Regions from separate parts of the Pseudoalteromonas sp. SG43-4 genome, predicted to be linked through region 1. Evidence: predicted binding sites of a transcription regulator. Region 1 holds the regulator's gene; each other region holds the start of a gene.
What was found. Region 1 encodes LexA, which represses DNA repair genes until DNA is damaged. Its sites were predicted from a motif close to TACTGTATNNNNATACAGTA; they were not measured.
Positions count from the first base shown of each region.

Region 2: ruvC (crossover junction endodeoxyribonuclease RuvC) is a predicted target of LexA. The motif match lies at 1,433-1,452, and genes of this name have one in related genera.
Region 3: dinB (DNA polymerase IV) is a predicted target of LexA. The motif match lies at 1,182-1,201, and genes of this name have one in related genera.
Region 4: H5160_RS17005 (LexA family transcriptional regulator) is a predicted target of LexA. The motif match lies at 1,070-1,089, and genes of this name have one in related genera.

Region 1 covers NZ_JACJFB010000016.1:13,662-15,870, forward strand. Annotated here, with positions in the region: gene H5160_RS15015 (PaaI family thioesterase) at 1-379, opposite strand, end outside; gene lexA (transcriptional repressor LexA) at 547-1,164, shown strand; gene coxB (cytochrome c oxidase subunit II) at 1,647-2,209, shown strand, end outside.
Region 2 covers NZ_JACJFB010000028.1:3,314-5,522, forward strand. Annotated here, with positions in the region: gene ruvB (Holliday junction branch migration DNA helicase RuvB) at 1-232, opposite strand, end outside; gene ruvA (Holliday junction branch migration protein RuvA) at 240-857, opposite strand; gene ruvC (crossover junction endodeoxyribonuclease RuvC) at 860-1,384, opposite strand; gene H5160_RS18885 (ABC transporter permease) at 1,515-2,209, opposite strand, start outside.
Region 3 covers NZ_JACJFB010000009.1:11,974-14,182, reverse strand. Annotated here, with positions in the region: gene dinB (DNA polymerase IV) at 117-1,169, opposite strand; gene H5160_RS10430 (thioesterase family protein) at 1,850-2,209, shown strand, end outside.
Region 4 covers NZ_JACJFB010000020.1:75,100-77,308, forward strand. Annotated here, with positions in the region: gene H5160_RS16995 (LexA family transcriptional regulator) at 106-732, shown strand; gene H5160_RS17000 (hypothetical protein) at 784-1,008, opposite strand; gene H5160_RS17005 (LexA family transcriptional regulator) at 1,129-1,494, shown strand; gene H5160_RS17010 (hypothetical protein) at 1,502-1,954, opposite strand; gene H5160_RS17015 (hypothetical protein) at 2,140-2,209, opposite strand, start outside.

The sequences.
Region 1 (2,209 bases):
TTGTAATTTTTATTTCCCATACTGAACTACGTTTACCTATATGAAATGCTCTAGCCGTGGCTGTTAAAGTGCCGTTGCGAGATGCTTTTAAATGACTTGCGCTAATCTCCTGCCCTACACAGTAAAATTTAGTAAAATCGACAACAAAGTTAGCGGCATAGCTGGCAACTGTTTCGGCAAGTACAACGTTAGCACCGCCGTGTACCATCCCCATCGGGTTATGATGCTCAGGAATTGCCGGCATTGTGGCAACCAAATAATCATCGCCAATTTCTGTGACTTCTATCCCCATAGTTTTCATTAATGTTCCTTGGCCATTAACGCCTTGCTCTAACTGCTTGCACAGCTCTAAGGTGATGGGCTGGTACCAAATACTCATAATGTCTCCTTTGCATTTTTAATCATTTATAAACTTAGCTTTAGTTATATCCTTGAAATGTACACAAGTGAAATTACTTTAGCTATTTTAAGGCTTAATTTAAATTTGCGATTTTTATTTAACTGTATATACTCACAGTTAAATGTACTGTATGGAAAACCAGTTGTATGCGACCATTAACGAACCGCCAAGCTCAAATACTCGAACTAATTAAAGTTTTTATTAAAGACACTGGTATGCCTCCTACACGTGCTGAAATAGCGCAAACATTAGGTTTTAAAAGTGCCAATGCTGCTGAAGAACATTTAAAAGCACTTGCTAAAAAAGGCGCAATTAAAATGAAACCAGGTGCAAGCCGTGGTATTCAATTAATTGAAGAAGAAGAGCCAGAACAATTAGGTTTACCGCTTATAGGGCGTGTTGCTGCTGGTTCACCTATTTTGGCGCAAGAGCACGTTGAAAGTCACTGCAAAATCGATCCATTAATGTTTAAACCGGCTGCAGATTTTTTACTACGCGTTAACGGTATGAGCATGAAAGATATTGGTATTATGGATGGTGATTTACTTGCTGTACATCGTACTCAAACCGCTGAAAACGGACAAGTTGTTGTTGCCCGCCTAGACGAAGACGTAACTGTAAAACGTCTTGAGAAAGCGGGTCGTAAAGTATTACTTCATGCTGAAAACGACGATTTTGACTCTATTGAAGTAGATCTTGAGAATGAGTCTTTTAATATTGAAGGCTTAGCCGTTGGCGTTATAAGAAACGCTGATTGGATGTGACTTTAAAAATAGCTTTTAAAGAAGCAGTTTTATAAATGCGTACTAATTAGTACGCATTTTTGTTTTAAAATTTGTACTAAAAATAGGGCGTAAACAGCCCACTGACTATTTAAGCTGTAAACTTTTTTGCACTTATATTTTCCCCCTCCGAATGCGTTAAACCCCTTTGTTTTGCTCATATTTTGAACTTCCTGTTGCCCAGTTGATTACCGATTTTTATTAATTATTCAATATCACCTGATTGTTTTTTATACTAAAACTTGCTTGTTGTTCGTTTTTTAGCTAATTGTTAATGTGCTGAGCTAATAATAACTCACAGCTTTTTAGTTTTGAGAACACACAATATACACAAACTCGTTGTTGGCGCAGCAAAACCAATCAATATTAAATAAGATTGGCTAAAAAAATAAAAATAACGAATTGGCGTTTAAGCCGTATGCCTCTTCGCTTTGCATTCGCAATAGCATCAAAGGAGCCGTCACATGGGTAAACTGACCTCTACCTTGTGGCTTATATTATGTGTTTTTTCGCACCCAGTTTTGGCTAACAGCCAATACAATATGCGCAAAGGCGTAACCGATATAAGCAATAATGTATATCAGCTGCACATGACCATATTTATAATATGTTGTGTGATTGGGGTGATAGTGTTCGCAATTATGTTTTGGGCACTTATTCATCACCGTAAATCTAAAGGGGCTGTACCTGCCCAATTTCACGAAAGCACTAAAGTAGAAATACTTTGGACTGCAATTCCGTTTGTTATTTTAATTGCTATGGCAGTACCAGCCACTAAAACCCTAATTGCAATGGAAGATGCCAGCAAAGCTGATCTCACTATTAAAATTACGGGTTCGCAATGGAAATGGCATTATGAATATATGGGCGAAGATGTAGAGTTCTACTCTATTTTATCTACCCCGCAAGATGAAATCGCGAATCTTGCAGATAAAAATCCTAACTACTTACTTGAGGTTGATAAGCCTCTTGTACTGCCAATAAATCAAAAAGTACGATTTTTAATGACTTCTGACGATGTTATTCA
Region 2 (2,209 bases), on a different contig from region 1:
CATTGGCTACAATATTTGCAAGCGTGGTTTTACCAAGCCCAGGTGGGCCAAATATTAATAAATGATCAAGCGCTTCACCACGGGTTCGGGCAGCTTCAATAAAAATTTCCATTTGCTGCTTAACATGAGGCTGGCCTCTGTAGTCGGCTAAAAGTTTTGGTCTTATTGCACGATCTATAGAGTCTTCATTTGTTTTTTCAGTCGCATCAATTAAGCGATCCGCTTCAATCATGGGTTACTCACAACATAGATTTTAAAGATTCTCTAATAAGAACCTCAGTAGACATATCGGGTTTACTTATCGATTTTACTGCTTTTTGAGCTTGTGGCAATTTATAACCTAATGCAAGCAGTGCCGATACGGCATCATCCGCTGCATTATTAGCAATTGTCGCATCGCTCATTGGCTCTATTACTGCGCTGTCACTAAATGGCGTAAATAAATCATTGCCCCAATCTTTTAGTCTGTCTTTCATTTCGAGTACTAAACGCTCGGCTGTTTTTTTACCTACACCGGGTAATTTAACAAGCGATGTTGAGTCTTCGTTATTTACACAACTTACAAATTGTTTTGCCGACATGCCCGATAAAATAGCTAAGCCAAGTTTTGGCCCTACGCCATTTGCTTTTAATAGCTCTCTAAACAAGGCACGTTCAACTTTATTATTAAAACCAAATAATAGTTGAGCATCTTCACGCACTACAAAGTGAGTGTAAACAATCGCATTTTCACCAATTTTTGGTAAATCGTAAAAACAGGTCATCGGCATTTGTACTTCGTAACCTACACCACTTACTTCGAGTAATATTTCTGGTGGCTGTTTTTCGACTAAAATACCATTTAAGCGGCCTATCATAATTATTTCCTTAAACGTCCTCTAACGGTTTTGCTTGCGCTGCCCGCTAGTTTAATTAAATTTTGTTCTGAGTGGGCGTGGCAAATCGCAATAGCGAGTGCATCAGCTGCATCGGCCTGTGGCGTACCGGGTAGTTTTAAAATATTTTTTACCATGTGTTGCACTTGTGTTTTATCTGCGCCACCGTTGCCTACTACTGCTTGCTTAATTTGCCTAGCTGAGTATTCAAATACGGGTAAGTCGGCCATTGCAGCGCCAACAATCGCAGCGCCTCTAGCTTGGCCTAGTTTTAAAGCTGAATCGGGGTTGTGCGCCATAAATACTTTTTCAATGGCAAAGGTTTCTGGCGAAAACTGCTCAATAAGCTGTGTAATGCCTTGGTAGATCATTTTAAGCCTAACCGGAAAAGGATGATCGGCTAACTTAATACAGCCACTGCCTAAGTATGTAAATTTAGAACCTTGATGGGCAACAACACCATATCCGGTCAAACGTGAACCAGGATCGATCCCTAAAATGATGGCCAAACAGCGCTCCATTGTTATTATTTTTAAATTACGCTAATAATGCCAGAGCACTGTATAAATTACCAGTACAAAGAAAAACAAAAATGCCCACGTACTAGGTGGGCATTTACAGGAGCATGTTAGTTTAAGCTTACCCTAGGGCACGCACTAATCCTTGGGTATTTTGTTTAAGTGTTCGGGCAATCATTAAATAGCCTAAACCAGCCACAAATACGCCGCCAGCTACCGGACCTATAATCCATATATGTGGGTGTAACTTACCTGCTAAATCAAACATTTGTTGCTGCACAATCAAAAGCGCTATATCACTAAAAAATGCAGCCACTAAACCAGCTAAACCGCCTAGTAATAAAAACTCATACAGGGTCGCGTTTTTAATTAATCGGCTTTTAGCCCCAAGCGTTCGCAGTATTACAATTTCTTGCATACGCTCACCTAAACTAGCTTGCACTTGCGATATAAGTACAAGCGCGCCACACAGCACAACAATTGCAAGTACAAAGCCAATGGCGAGCGATACTTGCGAAATAGTAGTTTGTATTTGCTTAACAAAGTTATCAATATCAATGGCTGTAATAGTAGGGTAAGTACGTAATAACTGGCTAAAGTCACGTTTTTGATCTGGATTTATACGTACCGACGAAATATATGTTGCGGGAAAATCTGCAAGTACATCAGGGCTTAAAATAATAAAAAAGTTAGGTTTAAGCGTGGCCCAATTTACTTTGCGCACACTGGTGATTTTAGCGTCGAACGACTGCGAACCAATTAAAAATGTAAGCGTATCGCCTATCTCAACATCTAATCGCTCAAGCATCGACTCCT
Region 3 (2,209 bases), on a different contig from region 1:
TTAGAAAACATAAGCCCCTATTATCGTCGATTTAAATATTGAAGACCAGCAAGGAGCGATGAGCTAATCACATAACCTATCAATAAATGGCAACTTGGAGTTACAGGCTTTACAGCTTAATCGAGAATACTAAGTTGGAAGTTTTGCTCTGGCTCGTTTTTAATGCCAACGCCTATGCCAAGTAATCTTACAGGCTGTTGTAGCCCACGCTGGTAGGCCTTAGTAAGTAGTTGAACAAATATTTCTGTATTTAGCTCGTGATATACCTGATCGGCTGAGGTCACTACAAAATTTGCAAACTTCACCTTAACACTCAATTTATTAATACGGTTTCGTAACTGCTGTTTATTAAGCCTTAAAACTAATTCGTCTAACAACCTTGGCAGCTCATCTAAGCACTCTTGCAAACTTGTTTTGTTGTACTCGTAGGTATGTTCAACACTCAGCGATTTTCTTATACGATCTGTGGATACTTTACCAACATACTCACCTGCACATTTTTGATAAAGCGACACACCAAAATTACCCACATGTTGCTGCATCCAGTTAACGCCTTTTTCACGTACATCCTTGCCGGTATATAAGCCTTTTAAATTTAGCTTTTCGAGCGTTACTTTGCCCACTCCTGGAATTTTCCCAAGCGGTAATTGCGCTAAAAAGTCATCGACCTCATCAGGCAAAACGACAAATTGACCATTCGGTTTATTTTCGTCACTGGCTATTTTGGCAATAAATTTAATCGGTGCAATACCAGCTGATGCAGTGAGCCCTGTAGCATTGTAAATATCGGCTCTTATTTGCTGTGCAATAAGTGTGGCACTGCCTTTACAAGCGGTGCTGTCTGTTACATCTAGGTAGGCTTCGTCTAAAGAAAGGGGTTCAATTAAGTTTGTATAGCGGCTAAATACTTCACGTATTTGGTTTGAAGCTTCTTTGTATACAGCCATGCGCCCTGGGACAATAACTAAATCGGGGCATAATTGTTTAGCATGATAGTTCGACATAGCCGATCGCACGCCATACTCTCTAGCTATATAGTTAGCGGTTGAGAGCACGCCTCGTCGGCTATTGCCTCCAATAGCAAGCGGTACACATGCAAGTTTTGGATTATCTCGCATTTCTACTGCTGCATAAAAGCAATCCATGTCTATGTGAATAAACTTCTTCATCACCACAACAAAAACTGGTTATTTATACAGTCATTATTATAGAATCAAATGTGATAAGCAAGCCTAGGGCCTGTTTATCTTTCGAGGTTAAATTTGCAGCAGTATGTTTGGTATTTAGGCAAGGCAGAGCCTATGTAGTGTGGTTATTCCCCATAAATAGGCGATAACGTAGCACAAATGCCAAACATACGCTGCCCGAAGGGTTCTGCCTAGGGGCAATTTACTCTTTGTTGCTCGGTTTTTACTTAGCCCACTAGGTCACAAACCTCGCGCCGCGATTAAATAGCCCCTAGATTGAACAAATTTTAATCCTGAAAGGTCAACAGGCCCTAGTTAACGATTAAAAAAAGTGTTTATTGTCCTCCGATCTCTTATAACCACGTAGCCAATACATAACCTCAAATAAAAATCCTGCCAACATTAAAATGATAGCGCCAGATTCATTCCCCATCGCGTAACAGGTAAAAGAGGCTATAAAAACCAAACAAGCTAAGGACCAATTAATTATATTCTGCATATTATTACCTTTGTGTGTGTTTTTGTGTGTCTGTGTAATTTAACTGTAGACCTAAAATTAAACAGGTACAATCATCTTATAAAAAAAACATGCCATTAATTACCTTGAGCTCGTAACACCATGTTGATAATCTAAGTACTTTAAAATCAAGGGCCAATAAATAATGCAAACGTTTAAAGATCAGCACCCTATTCATACCGATATCACCGTAGCATGGGCTGATATGGATGCGCTACAACACGTAAATAATGTAGTGTATTTACGTTACTTTGAAATAGCCCGAATCGACTTTTTAAATAAAATAAATCTGTTCGACACAATAAGCCCAAACGGTGTGGGCCCAGTAATAAGCGAAAATAACGTTCGCTATAAACGCCCAGTAACTTTTCCCGACACACTCACTGTAGGCGTTACAATTACAGATCTTAAAACAGATCGCTTTACCATGAACTACACCGTTTACAGCCATGCGCAAAAAGCAATAACGACTACGGGTGCATCTAAAGTTGTAATGTTTGATTTT
Region 4 (2,209 bases), on a different contig from region 1:
GTAATCAATAAAACCCGAATAAGTAATTTGACTGTGATAACTTAAAGTTGTGATAATCTTCCTAACAGATTACTTATAGTTATTAAATTAATTAAGAGGATTAATATGGATATTGCAAAAAGAGTAAAGGAACGCCGCACAGCTTTAGGGTTAACCCAATACCAACTAGCTGATCTAGTAGGTACAGCGCAAACCTCTATTCAAAAAATAGAGCGCGGAGATACAAAAAATCCTCGCAACATTGAAGCGTTAGCACGCGCACTAAAATGCACACCTGAATTTTTACAGTTTGGGATTGCTGATAACAAAGACACCAACAGCAATGTATCACCAGGGCCAACAATCAAAGCCACCGCCCCACTTATCAGCTGGGTTCAAGCCGGTGCTTGGTCAGAAATAAGTGAAATTAAAGCTTATGACGCAGAGCGTTTTATGTGTCCTGTTAATTGCAGTGACCTAACTTTTGTTTTAAAGGTGCAAGGTATTAGCATGGAGCCAAAGTTTGAGGAGGGTGATTTAATTTTTGTAGACCCTGAAGCCGAATGCATCCACGGTTCGTACGTAGTAGCCCGCCTAGACGACGACAATCAAGCGACATTTAAACAGCTAATTATCGAAAACGGCCACAAATTCCTAAAAGCCGCCAACCCCAACTGGCCCGAGCAACTAATACCGATTAATGGTAATTGCACGTTGGTGGGAAAAGTTATATTTACGGGTAAGTCACTATAATTTATTAAATTTCAGGTATAGAAAAGCCCGCATTAAGCGGGCTTTAATTTTTTAAGCACAATCGCCTATGTTTAATGCATCAAAAATATTTTGTAAAAGCTCCCGACTAACTTCATTTTGATTAATAATTTGAGCAAATTTAAACGGTGGTATTCCAATTTCTCTCAAAAATTCCTTCTGCTGACCGACTTCTTCTGGAGTTATTGGATTATTATCAATGTAGCTTTGATCAAAATTTTTACGGATTGCTTTTCTGGCTCTTTGAGCATTGTTCATAGAATTTCCTCTTAATTCAAAGATACATTTTGGCACTTATCTTATTGCAGTTAAGTATGACCACTGTTTTTATATACAGTTTAAGCTGTAATCAACTTAGTTAAAGCTTTGAGAAAAAATATGCTTATTCAAAATGTATTAATTGGCCCTGAAGTAAAAAAATTAGAGAAAACAATCGATGCTAATTTTTTAAGTGATTCAACATTTGTTGGCCGTGCTAGCGGCAGAAGTATGGAAGGCGTTGGGATATTTGGTGGCGATGTACTAATCATAGATAGAGCTAAAATAGTTAAAAATTACGATATAATCGTAGCCTGCTTAAATGGTCAATTTGTTTGCAAAATTGCTGATTTAAAAAATAATCTATTGCTTTCAGCTAGCTCTGACCACTGTCCTGTTAAACTAACTAAGTTTGACCAGTACAATATTGAAGGTGTTGTAACTCAATCAATTAGAATGCACAGAGCTAACTTAACCTTAGGATAGGCAGCACTTACATAAGCTTTAAAAAAGGCTTATCTTTTACAATCACTTTAGTTTTATCTAATTTGTTTAGCTCATTCGTATTTATGTTTAATAAATTAGCTTCAACTGAAAATACAGCCTTTTGGTTTTGCTTATCAATACTCAAAACTTTAATTTTTGCAAAAGTTTCGGCCTGGTGAGACCTAACAAGCGCTTCACCTTCTAAGTCTGCAAACACAGAAAAATTAAGGTTATTTTTCGATTTTGATACAAGCTCAACACCCTGCTTTATATCTTTCTTTTTTATCGCAAATGCATGAAAGTCGTCGTCGTTTTTGCCAAACGAAACAACAACAGACTCATCTGAACCTGGTAACAAATTGAATGCATCAACGCTTATATAAAGTATCTTCTGTTGAAAATTATAAATATGAGAATAAATTATCAAGGCTATAAATAGTATTGAGAAAATTATTTTCATTGGAGCAAGCTCTATTTAATATGTTTTTATTAAATAGAGCATAGTTCATTAGAAAGAATTGTTAATTGTAATGTCCGAAAAGTGCCAATTACGGACGTTCGTAACGCTTCAATAACCGGCGCAGCTTTGCTGCGTCCGGCGCCGAAGGCGCGAAGTTGATTGATTTGTTAGGTGCAATGATGAGTCTACTGTAAAATATCATATTGTTCATTTTCAACGAGCTGTCTGCACTTTTCAGGTGAAAAACCTCTCTTT